3 regions of the Pantoea sp. X-Soil-ISGK-285 genome follow, and region 1 is predicted to be linked to each of the others. Evidence: predicted binding sites of a transcription regulator. Region 1 holds the regulator's gene; each other region holds the start of a gene.

Region 1 (4,214 bases):
TCCACCTCGGCCAGACATTCGGCACAGTCGCGGGTCATCAGCGCATTCTGGCTCTGTGAAATCGCGCCCAGGCGCGGAGTCTGGTGATAGAGCGCCAGGCAGATGGCGTCCAGCAGGGTGGTTTTACCGGCGCCGGTGGCACCGGTAATGGCGAACAGGCCGTTGCTGGCGAAAGGTTCGGCGCGAAAATCGATGAACCATTCACCGCGCAGGGCATTGAGGTTTTTGAACCGTAGCGTGAGGATCTTCATTGGGTCTCTTCCATGGCGGCCAGCGTCTGGCGGAACAGGGTGGTCATCTCGGCGATTTGCTCTGGTTGCAGCTCCTCATCCAGCGCCAGCCGGCGGGCAAAGACCTCCTCCACCTTCAGCTCACTCAGGGTTTCGTTGTCGAGCCGCGCCAGGCTCTGTTGTCGCTGTTCACGGCTGCGGCGGAGCAACAGGACTTCGACCGGCAGCGTGGCGGTCAGGGTTTCTACCTGACGCTGCAGATCGCTGAGGTACTCCTGGGTGGTGACTTCGATGTCGAGCCAGGTCGGCTTCTCCTGCTCTGCCGTGCTGAAGGCATTTAACTGTTCTGCAATCTGCGCCAGCGATCCTTTCAGCACCTGCATCGGCTGCGCCTGTGGCACCACCAGCGGCGTGACCGATTGCAGGCCGCTGGTGGTGAGTTCCAGCAGGAAGACGCTTTTTTCTGTGCCCAGCTCGTCAAAGCTCAGCGGAATCGGTGAGCCGCTGTAGCGGATATGCTCGCTGCCCGCGACGCGCTGGGCGCGATGAATATGCCCCAGTGCGATATAGTCAGCCGCGGGAAACACGCTGGCCGGGAAGGCATCCAGCGTCCCGATATAGATGTCGCGCACCGAATCGCTCTGGCTGACGCCGACGGTGGTGAGATGGCCGGTGGCGATAATCGGCAGTGCATGGCCCAGCGCCTGGGCGGCGGTGAATCGCTGCTGATAGTGGTGGGCGATCGCTTCCAGCAGCGAGGTCTGCTTGTCGCGTCCCGACTGACCCGCCCGGCTGCGCAGGATATCGCGCGGCCGCAGATAGGGAATCGCACACAGCAGCGCGCCCGGCTCGCCCTGGCGGGTGTTGAGCAGCAGCACATCATCCTTCTCCTGCGGGGTGGCGATCACCCGGGTATTGAGACAGGCGAGCAGCTCACGCGACTCATTCAGCGTGGCAACGGAATCGTGGTTGCCCGCCAGCACAATCAGCTGACAGCCGCTGGGCTGCAGCGCCACCACAAAGCGGTTGAACATTTCGCGGGCGTAGCTGGGCGGTGTACCGGTATCAAACAGATCGCCTGCGATGATCAACGCATCCACCTGATGCTGTTCAATCTGGATCAACAGCCAGTCGAGAAATGCCTGATGTTCGGCTGCCCGACTTTTGTTGTAGAAGAACTGCCCCAGATGCCAGTCCGCAGTATGAATGATGCGCATGATGAGTCCCTGCCGTTGTGATTCGCCCGGCGATTATACTGGCTCTGCGGCCAAAGCAAAAAATTGTCGCTGCGCTGTCATAAATGATTACCAGTGAGGTTACAGGCAGGTTATGTTTTTCATAAAAGTGTCACAAATCTGACGCATAATGGCGCCGCGAATCTCAGTGACATCCGTCATAATCAGCAGGAGTAATAATGGCTAAGCGCATTTTGGTTGTGGAGGATGAAGCCCCCATCCGTGAAATGTTGTGTTTTGTTCTGGAGCAGAACGACTATCAGCCAATCGAGGCGGAAGATTATGACAGCGCCGTTGGCAAGCTGATTGAACCCTGGCCCGATCTGATTTTGCTGGACTGGATGTTACCCGGTGGCAGCGGTATTCAGTTTATCAAACATCTGAAACGCGAGGCGATGACACGCGATATCCCGGTGATGATGCTCACCGCGCGCGGCGAAGAGGAGGATCGGGTGCGCGGCCTGGAAGTGGGTGCCGATGATTACATTACCAAACCCTTTTCACCTAAAGAGCTGATGGCGAGGATCAAAGCGGTGATGCGCCGTATTTCGCCGATGGCCGTGGAAGAGGTGATTGAGATGCAGGGGCTGAGTCTGGATCCCTCCTCACATCGCGTGATGTCCGAAACCACGCCGCTGGAGATGGGTCCCACCGAATATAAGCTGCTGCACTTCTTTATGACCCACCCGGAACGCGTTTACAGCCGCGAACAGCTGCTGAACCACGTCTGGGGCACCAATGTGTATGTGGAAGATCGTACTGTCGATGTTCACATCCGCCGTTTACGTAAAGCGCTGGAAGTGTCCGGCCACGATCGCATGGTACAAACCGTTCGCGGAACAGGGTATCGTTTCTCTGCCCGCTACTAAACGGAGCCTTAACCGTGCTGGAACGCCTCTCCTGGAAGAGATTACTGACAGAACTGCTGCTGGTCTGTCTGCCCGCAGTGCTGCTGGGCCTGCTGTTCGGCGGTCTGCCCTGGTGGCTGCTGCTGAGCGTGCTGACGGTGCTGTTGTGGCATTTTCACAATCTGATGCGGCTGTCGCACTGGCTGTGGATCGACCGCACCATGACGCCACCGGCCGGGCGTGCCAGCTGGGAACCGCTGTTTTATGGTCTTTACCAGATGCAGCTCCGCAACCGGCGGCGACGGCGTGAACTGGGCAATCTGATTAAGCGTTTCCGCAGCGGTGCCGAGTCGCTGCCGGATGCGGTGATCCTGACCACCGAAGAGGGCACCATTTTCTGGTGTAACGGCCTGGCGCAGCAGCACCTGGGTCTGCGCTGGCCGGAAGATAATGGCCAGAATATCCTCAATCTGCTCCGTTATCCGGAGTTCTCGCGCTATCTTCGCCAGCGCGATTTCGACAAGCCGCTGACGCTGGTGCTGAACAACAAACTTCATATGGAGTTCCGCGTCATGCCCTACAGCGAAGGGCAGTGGCTGCTGGTGGCGCGTGATGTCACGCAGATGCATCAGCTGGAAGGGGCGCGCCGCAACTTCTTTGCCAACGTCAGCCATGAATTGCGCACACCGCTCACGGTGCTGCAGGGCTATCTGGAGATGATGAACGACTCGGTGATGAGCGAGCCTTCGCGCAGCAAAGCGCTGCACACCATGTCGGAGCAGACGCGCCGCATGGACAGCCTGGTCAAACAGCTGCTGACGCTGTCGCGCATTGAAGCCGCGCCCGCGATCGATCTGAAAGAGAAGGTCGATGTGCCGGTGATGCTGAAACTGCTGCAGCATGAGGCGGCAACGCTGAGTGGCGGCCGTCACGACATCCATTTCCATACCGATCCCCATCTGAAAGTGTTCGGCAACGATGAACAGCTGCGCAGCGCCATCTCCAATCTGGTTTACAACGCGGTAAACCACACACCGGATGGCACGCGAATTGATATCAGCTGGCTGCGCGGCAAACAGGGGGCTATCTTCCGGGTGTGCGATAACGGGCCGGGCATCGCCTCAGAACATATTCCGCGTCTTACCGAGCGTTTCTACCGGGTCGATAAAGCGCGTTCGCGTGCGACCGGCGGCAGCGGGCTGGGGCTGGCGATAGTGAAACATGCTCTGAGCCACCATAACGCCCGGCTCGATATCACCAGCGTGCCGCACAAGGAGACCTGTTTTACCTTTACGCTGCCAGCGAGGTTGATTGTCAGCAGCGTGATGCAGGAGAATGCCGTTCATTAATTGCTGCCGGATCTCCCTGATGCGCATCCTTCTTTTGTTGATCGTTACTCTGCTGCCGGGCCTGGCACTGGCCCAGCCCGGCGCGCTCTCCGGCAATCTCAGCAGCGTCGGATCGGATACGCTGGGTTATCTGATGACGCTGTGGGGCGAAGATTTCAGTCGCCAGGCGCCGGGCGTCAATGTCCAGGTTCAGGCCTCCGGCTCTTCTACTGCGCCGACCGCGCTGGCGGCAGGGGCAGCACAACTCGGTCCGATGAGCCGCCCGATGCAGGCAGATGAACGCCAGGCCTTTGAGGCGCGCTACGGTTATCCGCCGCTGGCGGTTCCGGTGGCTATGGATGCGCTGGTGGTAGTGGTGAATCAGCGCAATCCGCTGCAGCAGATAGAACCGCGTCAGCTCGATGCCATCTTCTCGATTACCCGTCTGTGTGGCGCACACAGCGTGCCGCTGCGCTGGGGCGATCTCGGCTTAACCGGCGCGCAGTGGAGCAAACGGCCGATTCAGCGCTATGGACGTAACTCCGCCTCCGGCACATGGGGTTTCTTCAAGCA
Region 2 (4,214 bases), 770 kb from region 1:
ATTCTGCGCAGCGTGCGCTATATGCTCAACCTGAGCGATGCCAAAATGGTGGAGATTTTTGCGCTGGCGCAATGTGACGTGCCGCTGGCGGATATTCAGGCGTGGCTGAAAAAAGATGACGATGCTGCGTTCCGTCCCTGCCCCGATGTGCTGATGGGTTATTTCCTGAATGGCCTGATCTTCTACCGTCGCGGCAAAAGTGAAGATGCGCCCGCGCCGTCGATTGAGCGCAAGATGACCAATAACATCTTCATGAGAAAGCTGCGTATCGCTTTTGATCTGAAAACCACCGACATCCCTGATGTACTGAAACGCGTGAATTTTACCGTTTCACAGGCTGAGATTGGTGCGATTTTCCGCAAACCTGATCATAAGAACTACCGCGAATGCGGCGATCAGATTCTGCGTAACTTCCTGAAAGGGCTGGCGATGATTCAGCGTCCTAAGAGTGAGAAGCCTGCCTGATATCGTGCCATCCAGTCGGAAATAGCGGGTTGCTGCGTAAAGACGGCGTAAATCCATCCCTGGAGCCTCGACCGCCGCATCCTTGCGGCGGACGCTTTACTTCTCAACCCGCCATCCCCTCCTTCATATTCGCTCTGAGCCCCTGGTTCAACTGCGATGATGCTGTTAAGTCTCCAGGGCTGGCGCGTCTGAAGAGCGAAGCGTCCGGGCCAGGGATGGCCCGGCCGATCCACAGGGATGTGAGATTCCTTCGCGATCGGACGCGCCAGCCCGGGAGGCCGCTCCCATGCAACAGCCCTGTTTATGATCGGTCACTGCGCCCCACCACCCAGCGCTTATGCACCCACAGCGAGGCGAGGATCACCAGCGCGCCCGCAATAAAGCTTGGCCAGTGCGGTTTCTCCTGCCAGATAGCCAGATTCACCAGCAGCCCGGCAGGAACGTGCATGTTATTCATAATGCCCAGCGTGCCGGCATCGACCTGGGTCGCACCATAATTCCACATAAAATAGCCGAGACCGGAAGCCGCAATGCCCAGCCAGACCAGAATGCCCCACTGCAATGAGGTGGTCGGCAACTTCTGCGGATTGCCCCAGGCGCACCAGGCGATCACCGCAATCAACACCGCACCCAGATAGAACCAGGAGAAGGCGGTGTGCTGCGGCATCGGGCGGGTCTCCTGCAGACGCTTATAGCCCACCATTCCCGCCGCAAAGCAGATATTTGCCAGTTGCACTAACAGCAGACCAAACCAGAAATGATCGCTGACTTTGTCATAGCGAATAATGGCCGCACCTGCCACAGCCAGCAGTGCACTGAAGATATAACCCATGCGCAGTGGACGACGGCTGATCAGATCGTAAATCAGCGTCACATAAAGCGGCGTCATCACCGTGAACAGCAGGAATTCCGACACGCTAAGGTAGAGATAGGCTTCGAAACTCAGCAGATACATCACGCCCAGCTGCAGCATCCCGACCAGCATGTAAAGCAACAGCGTTGAAGGGCGATGACCACGCCAGCGCAGGAAAGGTAAAAATACCAGCGCAGCCAGCGCCAGTCGCATCAGTACAGAGAACCAACTGTCCACCTGCCCGGCAAGGTATTCGCCAATCAGACTGAACGAAAAGGCCCACAGAATGGTGGTAATAATCAATAAAAACACGGTGACGACCCCGAAATTAACAGGCCGTCAGTGTAAACAATGTGCTGCCATCAGGCTGTGAAATCTGGTTGACATCTGATTACAAACCAGGCGATCAGAATAGCCATCGGAAAAGGGCTTTAGCTTCCTGACATAACTGTCTGCAGAAAGATCTTTCAGCCAGATAAAATGCGCGAAATGATCCATCGCATGATCACTTCCGCTCCAGAATGTAATAAAAGTGTAACAAATGTGTCATTCATCACAGTAACGTTGCGCAACTAACACTATTCTTTGCGCGAAATGGAACATTCTGCGTCCATTTTCTTCTGCTCTTTTCCTGCCCCAACCTGCTGGGAATTAAAAACCATAATGTGCCCTGGAGGGCCTCACTGATGCTGAGCATTTTTAAACCTGCACCACGTCAGCCGCAGGTGGCGGAGGATCACGTTGATCCGCTCTACCGTCGTCTGCGCTGGCAAATTTTCATCGGGATCTTCTTTGGTTACGCCGCCTACTATCTGGTCAGAAAAAACTTCGCACTCGCCATGCCCTACCTGGTAGAGCAGGGTTTTTCACGTGGCGATCTCGGTTTTGCCTTATCCGGCATATCCATCGCCTACGGCTTTTCAAAATTCATCATGGGATCGGTCTCTGACCGCTCAAACCCGCGCGTCTTCTTACCGGCAGGCCTGATTCTGGCTGCGACAGTGATGCTGATCATGGGATTCGTTCCCTGGGCCACCTCCAGCATTATGGTGATGTTCGTGCTGCTGTTTATCTGCGGCTGGTTCCAGGGCATGGGCTGGCCACCTTGTGGACGTACCATGGTTCACTGGTGGTCGCAGAAAGAGCGCGGCAGGATCGTTTCGGTCTGGAACTGCGCCCATAATGTCGGCGGCGGTATTCCGCCTCTGCTGTTCCTGCTCGGTATGGCGTGGTTCAACGACTGGAAAGCGGCACTCTATATGCCGGCGTTTGGCGCCATCGCCATTGCGATTCTGGCCTTTGCGCTGATGCGTGATACGCCGCAATCCTGTGGTCTGCCACCGATTGAAGAGTACAAAAACGACTATCCGCCCGACTATGATGCCAGCCACGAAGAGGAGCTGACGGCTAAACAGATCTTCATGAAATATGTGCTGCCGAACAAGCTGCTGTGGTACATCGCGCTGGCCAACGTGTTTGTTTATCTGCTGCGCTACGGCATTCTCGACTGGTCGCCGACCTATCTCAGAGAAGTAAAACACTTCACGCTGGATAAATCGTCGTGGGCTTACTTCCTGTATGAGTATGCGGGGATCCCCGGAACGCTGCTGTGCGGCTGGATGTCGGACAAAGTGTTCCGCGGTAATCGCGGTGCGACCGGGGTGTTCTTTATGACGCTGGTAACCATCGCGACCGTGATCTACTGGCTTAACCCGGCGGGCAATCCTGGCGTCGATATGGCCTGTATGATTGTGATTGGCTTCCTGATCTACGGTCCGGTGATGCTGATTGGTCTGCACGCGCTGGAGCTGGCCCCGAAAAAAGCGGCGGGGACAGCGGCGGGCTTCACCGGCCTGTTCGGCTATCTGGGTGGATCGGTGGCGGCCAGCGCCATTGTCGGTTACACCGTCGATTACTTCGGCTGGGACGGCGGCTTCATGGTGATGATTGCTGGCTGTGTGCTGGCGGTTATCCTGCTGTTACTGACCATGGTCAGCGAACACAAACACAAAAAGACCCCTGCCTGACGGCAATAAAAAAAGGGCCGGATATCCGGCCCTTTTTTTGCGCTGACGGCTTAAGCAAGATAGAGCGTGCGCAGCGTCTGCGGCACGGCATCATCGGCATTTGAACCGATCACATCCAGCTCCGGCAGCGTATCTTTCAACCGCTGATGGGCGTTCTGCATGATAAAGCCCTTACCCGCCATGCTCAGCATCTCCACATCGTTCATGCCGTCGCCAAAGGCGATACAGCTTTCCAGTGAATGGCCCAGCGTTTTCGCGACCGCTTCCAGCGCATGCCCTTTCGACACGCCGCCCGCCATCACTTCCAGACAGGTAGGCAGTGAGAAACTGACGTTAACCCGATCGCCCCAGCGCGCTTCAATCGCCTGTTCCAACGGGATCAGATGCTCGGGATTTTCGCAGGTGAAAAAGACCTTGCTGATATTATCGGTTGGCAGCAGACCCGGCTCATAGACCTGATAGTTGAACACCGACTCGCGGAAATAGTCCTGCTCAGCCGGGCTTGAGCGGCTGACAAACCACTCATCGTCGCGGTAAACGTGGGTCAGGATATCGCTGTGATGATATTGCAGGCCAAACAGATCGCTGGCGATATCCTCATCCAGATTATGACTGAACACCAGTTCGCCCTCTGCGTTGTGCACGCGCGCGCCGTTTGAGGTGATCATATAGGCCGGAATCGCCAGGCTGTCGCGCATCTGTCCGACATCGATATGATGACGGCCGGTGGCGAATATAAAGTGAATATCTTTCGCGACCAGCTGCTGCAGCGTTTCACGCGCAAAAGGGGTCAGACGATGTTCGGGAGAAAGCAGCGTGCCATCCAGATCGGATGCAACGATGTGATACATGAAAACCTCGGGTATCTG
Region 3 (4,214 bases), 1.7 Mb from region 1:
AGTAACGGTGAGGTAAATTTTCTCTGAGATGTTTGCATGTGGGCCAGTCCCCTGAGCCGATATTTCGAAAAAACAGAATGTGACGCTCGTAACCTGTGTGCATGCTCGGTTCGTCCGAGAAGCCTGATGGTTATGACGGCATGTTCACCTTGAACCAAGGGTTCAAGGGTTACAGCCTACGGCGGCATCTCGGAGATCTCTCTTCCTGTAGTCCTGCTTTTTTCCCCTGACTGACATGTTATAGTCGCTCAACAGCGACTTATCCGGCGGGGAAATCATGTCTGAACCTTCCATGTCTGAACCTTCAATGACCCAGCGTCAGGCGATTCGCCAGCATGTGCGACATCTGCGACGGGCACTTACCGATGAGCAGCAAACGCAGGCCGCTGAGCAGCTCGCTGAACATGCGCTCAACTACGCCCCGGTGACTGAAGCGCGCAATATCGCCCTGTTTCTGTCGGTGGATGGCGAACTGAATACCCGTCCGCTGATTGCCCGCCTCTGGCATCTGAAGAAAACGGTCTGTCTGCCGGTTTTACACCCCTTCTCTCCCGGTAATTTGTTGTTTCTGCGCTACTCGCCCGATACTCCATTGCTCAAAAATAAGCTGCGCATTCCTGAACCGCCGCTGGATATCCGGCAGGTGATCACCCTTGATCAACTGGATCTGATGATGGTGCCGCTGGTGGCGTTTGATCAGCATGGGCAGCGTCTGGGGATGGGCGGCGGCTTCTACGATCGCACCCTGCAGAACTGGCGGCAGCACGGTTTTTTGCCGGTGGGCCTGGCGCACGATTGTCAGCAGGTCGATAGCCTGCCGGTGGCAGAATGGGATGTGCCTTTGCCGGCGGTAATGACGCCGTCAAAACTCTGGCAGTGGGAGTAGAAGAGTCGCTTTTGCAGACAAGTGAAAACCCATACCTGGGCGCATCTGGCTGCAATGAAATAGCTTAACGCGCAGGGAACATGGTCAGAAGAGGAAAGCGTCCCGCCGCCCGGATAAAAACGCCGGGAGCGTTTTTGAACAACGCAACGCCTTGGCCCGGTTACGGGCGCACCTCAGGGATGAAGTGCGTAATCGCGCGGGACGGGCATGCCATGGATGGCGGCTTTTGCATCTTTCCGATCTGACCGTGTTCTCTTCGCAGTCTCGGTCTTACAGCAAATCGGGACAGCCTGTATTAACTACCTGAAGAGACGCGACTAAGCGCCTGTTCAGGTTGGTAGCGCTTAGTAAAGCAGACGGGCGCGGATGGTACCCGGAATCGCCTTCATCAGTTGCAGCGCGTTCTCGGCCACTTCCGGCTCTGCATCAATGTCGATCACCACATAGCCCATAAACGGCGAGGTTTGCAGATACTGGGCGGCGATGTTGATGCCCTGCTCGGCAAAAATCTGGTTGATGGCCGTCAGCACGCCAGGGCGGTTCTCATGGATATGCAGCAGACGACTGGCGCTGATACCGTGAATCGGCAGTGACACTTCGGGGAAGTTAACAGCCGAGAGAGTCGAGCCGTTATCGGAGTATTTCGCCAGCTTGCCCGCCACTTCAATGCCGATGTTCTCCTGCGCTTCTTCCGTCGAGCCGCCAATGTGCGGCGTCAGAATCACGTTGTCGAACTCACTCAGTGGAGAGATAAACGGCTCGCTGTTGGTAGCTGGCTCGCTCGGGAAGACGTCGATGGCTGCGCCACCCACATGCTTGCTGGCCAGCGCATCGCACAGCGCCGGGATATCCACCACCGTGCCGCGTGAGGCGTTAATCAGCAGCGCGCCAGGCTTCATCTGCGCCAGCTGCTCTGCACCAATCATATCCTGTGTAGAGACGGTTTCCGGCACGTGCAGGCTGACCACATCGCTCATGTTGAGGAGATCGGCCAGATGGCGTACCTGCGTGGCATTACCCAGCGGCAGCTTGTTTTCAATGTCGTAGAAGAAAACATGCATACCCAGGCTTTCTGCCAGCACGCCCAGCTGCATTCCGATGTGGCCGTAACCGATAATACCCAGTTTTTTGCCACGCGCTTCAAATGAGCCTTTGGCAATCTTATTCCAGATGCCACGGTGTGCTTTCGCATTCGCTTCCGGGATGCCACGCAGCATCAGCAGCATCTCACCAATCACCAGCTCCGCAACCGAGCGGGTATTTGAGAACGGCGCATTGAACACGGGAATACCCCGGCTGGCAGCCGCCTGCAGATCAACCTGGTTGGTGCCGATACAGAAACAGCCAACGGCGACCAGCTTTTCAGCCGCCGCAAAAATCTCTTCAGTGAGCTGGGAGCGGGAACGGATACCAATAAAGTGTGCATCACGGATCGATGCTTTTAACGCGTCGGAGTCCAGTGCGCCCTTATGGAATTCGATGTTGGTATAGCCTGCAGCCCGCAGGTTCTCCAGCGCGCTCTGATGGACACCTTCCACCAGCAGGAACTTAATCTTATCTTTTTCCAGTGATACCTTTGCCATTTCCCGATCCTATTCAGCATTCAATGAGGACTACCATAAGCCAGCCTTCTGTCAAAATATCAAAAAAATCGCGTCGGGCAATACAAACGATTGCCCGGCCGCCAGCACGGCAGCGGCTGACGGCAGCACATTGCCGGACAAAATAAGGAGGTCGGACTGGAAGAAAGAACGAACCCGCTGCCGATGACGGTTATGTGACATAAGTCACCAAATTTCACCGCAGCGAGAAAAGATGATTTGCAGGCAGAAATAACCGACGCCGCATCGACGCCGGACAGATCATTTTTTGATGGTTTTCACGCCATCAGGCCCGCCAATCAGTGCAATATCGGCACCACGCGCGGCAAAAAGGCCCACGGTAACGACGCCAGGCAAGGCGTTGATGGTTTTTTCCAGCTCAATGGGATCGAGAATGCGCAGATTATGCACATCGAGAATAATGTTGCCGTTATCGGTGACCACGTTCTGACGATACTCAGGCAAACCGCCCATTTTCACCAGCTGACGCGCCACATAACTGCGCGCCATCGGGATCACCTCGACCGGCAGCGGGAAACGGCCCAGCACATCGACCTCTTTTGAAGAGTCAGCGATACAGATAAAGGTTTCAGCCACGGCGGCCACGATCTTTTCGCGCGTCAGCGCCGCGCCGCCGCCTTTGATCATCTGCATCTGTGGGTTGATCTCATCCGCGCCATCTACGTACACCGACAGCAGGTCAATCTCGTTCAGGTCGAACACCTGAATACCCAGGCTCTTCAGCTTCTGGGTTGAGGCATCCGAGCTGGAGACGGCACCTTCAATCTGATGCCTGACCGTGGCAAGCGCATCGATAAAGTGGGCAGCGGTGGATCCGGTGCCCACACCAACAACGGTGCCCGGCTGCACGTACTCAAGTGCAGCCCAGCCAACGGCTTTTTTCAGTTCATCCTGGGTCATGGTATGTTTAAAACCTGTGCGACAACGAAGTGCGCGTAGTATAAAACAAGGCTTGCTGAAAATGCTCGGCTGACCGACGTGGATTTATCGCTTTGGAAGCCAGCCCACAAAAAACAAGAGAGCCATCACAGGTGATACTTTTGTGGCATAGTGACATCCATCCTGAAGGAGAGAGAAGAATAATGAAACGCCCGGATTATCGAACGCTTCAGGCGCTGGATTCAGTGATCCGCGAACGCGGATTTGAGCGTGCCGCTCAAAAATTATGTATCACCCAGTCAGCGGTTTCACAGCGTATCAAGCAGCTGGAGAATCTGTTTGGTCAGCCGCTGCTGGTGCGCACGGTGCCACCACGTCCGACCGAACAGGGTCAGAAACTGCTGGCATTGCTGCACCAGGTGGAACTGCTGGAAGAGGAGTGGCTGGGCGATGAGAACAGTGGCACCACGCCACTGCTGCTGTCGCTGGCGGTCAATGCCGACAGTCTGGCGACCTGGCTGCTGCCTGCACTGAAGGATGTGCTGGCAGATTCACCCGTACGCCTGAATCTGCAGGTCGAAGATGAAACCCGCACCCAGGAGCGTCTGCGTCGTGGTGAAGTGGTGGGTGCGGTGAGTATTCAGCCGCAGCCGCTGCCCAGTTGTCTGGTGGATCAGCTCGGTGCGCTCGACTACCTGTTTGTGGCGTCGCGTGACTTTGCCGATCGCTTCTTCCCCAACGGCGTCACCCGCTCTGCCCTGCTGAAAGCGCCTGCGGTGGCGTTTGACCATCTTGATGATATGCATCAGGCCTTCCTGCAACAGAAC

Evidence for each region. Region 1 encodes PhoB, which activates phosphate uptake and scavenging genes when phosphate is short. Its sites were predicted from a motif close to CTGTCATAAAACTGNCNNAT; they were not measured.
Region 2: glpT (glycerol-3-phosphate transporter) is a predicted target of PhoB. The motif match lies at 1,840-1,859, and genes of this name have one in related genera.
Region 3: serA (phosphoglycerate dehydrogenase) is a predicted target of PhoB. The motif match lies at 2,651-2,670, and genes of this name have one in related genera.

What each region holds. Positions count from the first base shown of each region.
Region 1 covers NZ_AP035938.1:974,620-978,833, forward strand. The annotation lists gene AC6I8B_RS04455 (AAA family ATPase) at 1-251, opposite strand, end outside; gene sbcD (exonuclease subunit SbcD) at 248-1,447, opposite strand; gene phoB (phosphate response regulator transcription factor PhoB) at 1,645-2,334, shown strand; gene phoR (phosphate regulon sensor histidine kinase PhoR) at 2,349-3,662, shown strand; gene AC6I8B_RS04475 (PstS family phosphate ABC transporter substrate-binding protein) at 3,682-4,214, shown strand, end outside.
Region 2 covers NZ_AP035938.1:204,214-208,427, reverse strand. The annotation lists gene AC6I8B_RS00920 (YehS family protein) at 1-465, shown strand, start outside; gene AC6I8B_RS00915 (carboxylate/amino acid/amine transporter) at 767-1,630, opposite strand; gene glpT (glycerol-3-phosphate transporter) at 2,005-3,345, shown strand; gene yigL (sugar/pyridoxal phosphate phosphatase YigL) at 3,396-4,196, opposite strand.
Region 3 covers NZ_AP035938.1:3,363,180-3,367,393, forward strand. The annotation lists RNA gene ssrS (6S RNA) at 18-200, shown strand; gene AC6I8B_RS15865 (5-formyltetrahydrofolate cyclo-ligase) at 293-886, shown strand; gene serA (phosphoglycerate dehydrogenase) at 1,231-2,469, opposite strand; gene rpiA (ribose-5-phosphate isomerase RpiA) at 2,749-3,408, opposite strand; gene AC6I8B_RS15880 (LysR family transcriptional regulator ArgP) at 3,591-4,214, shown strand, end outside.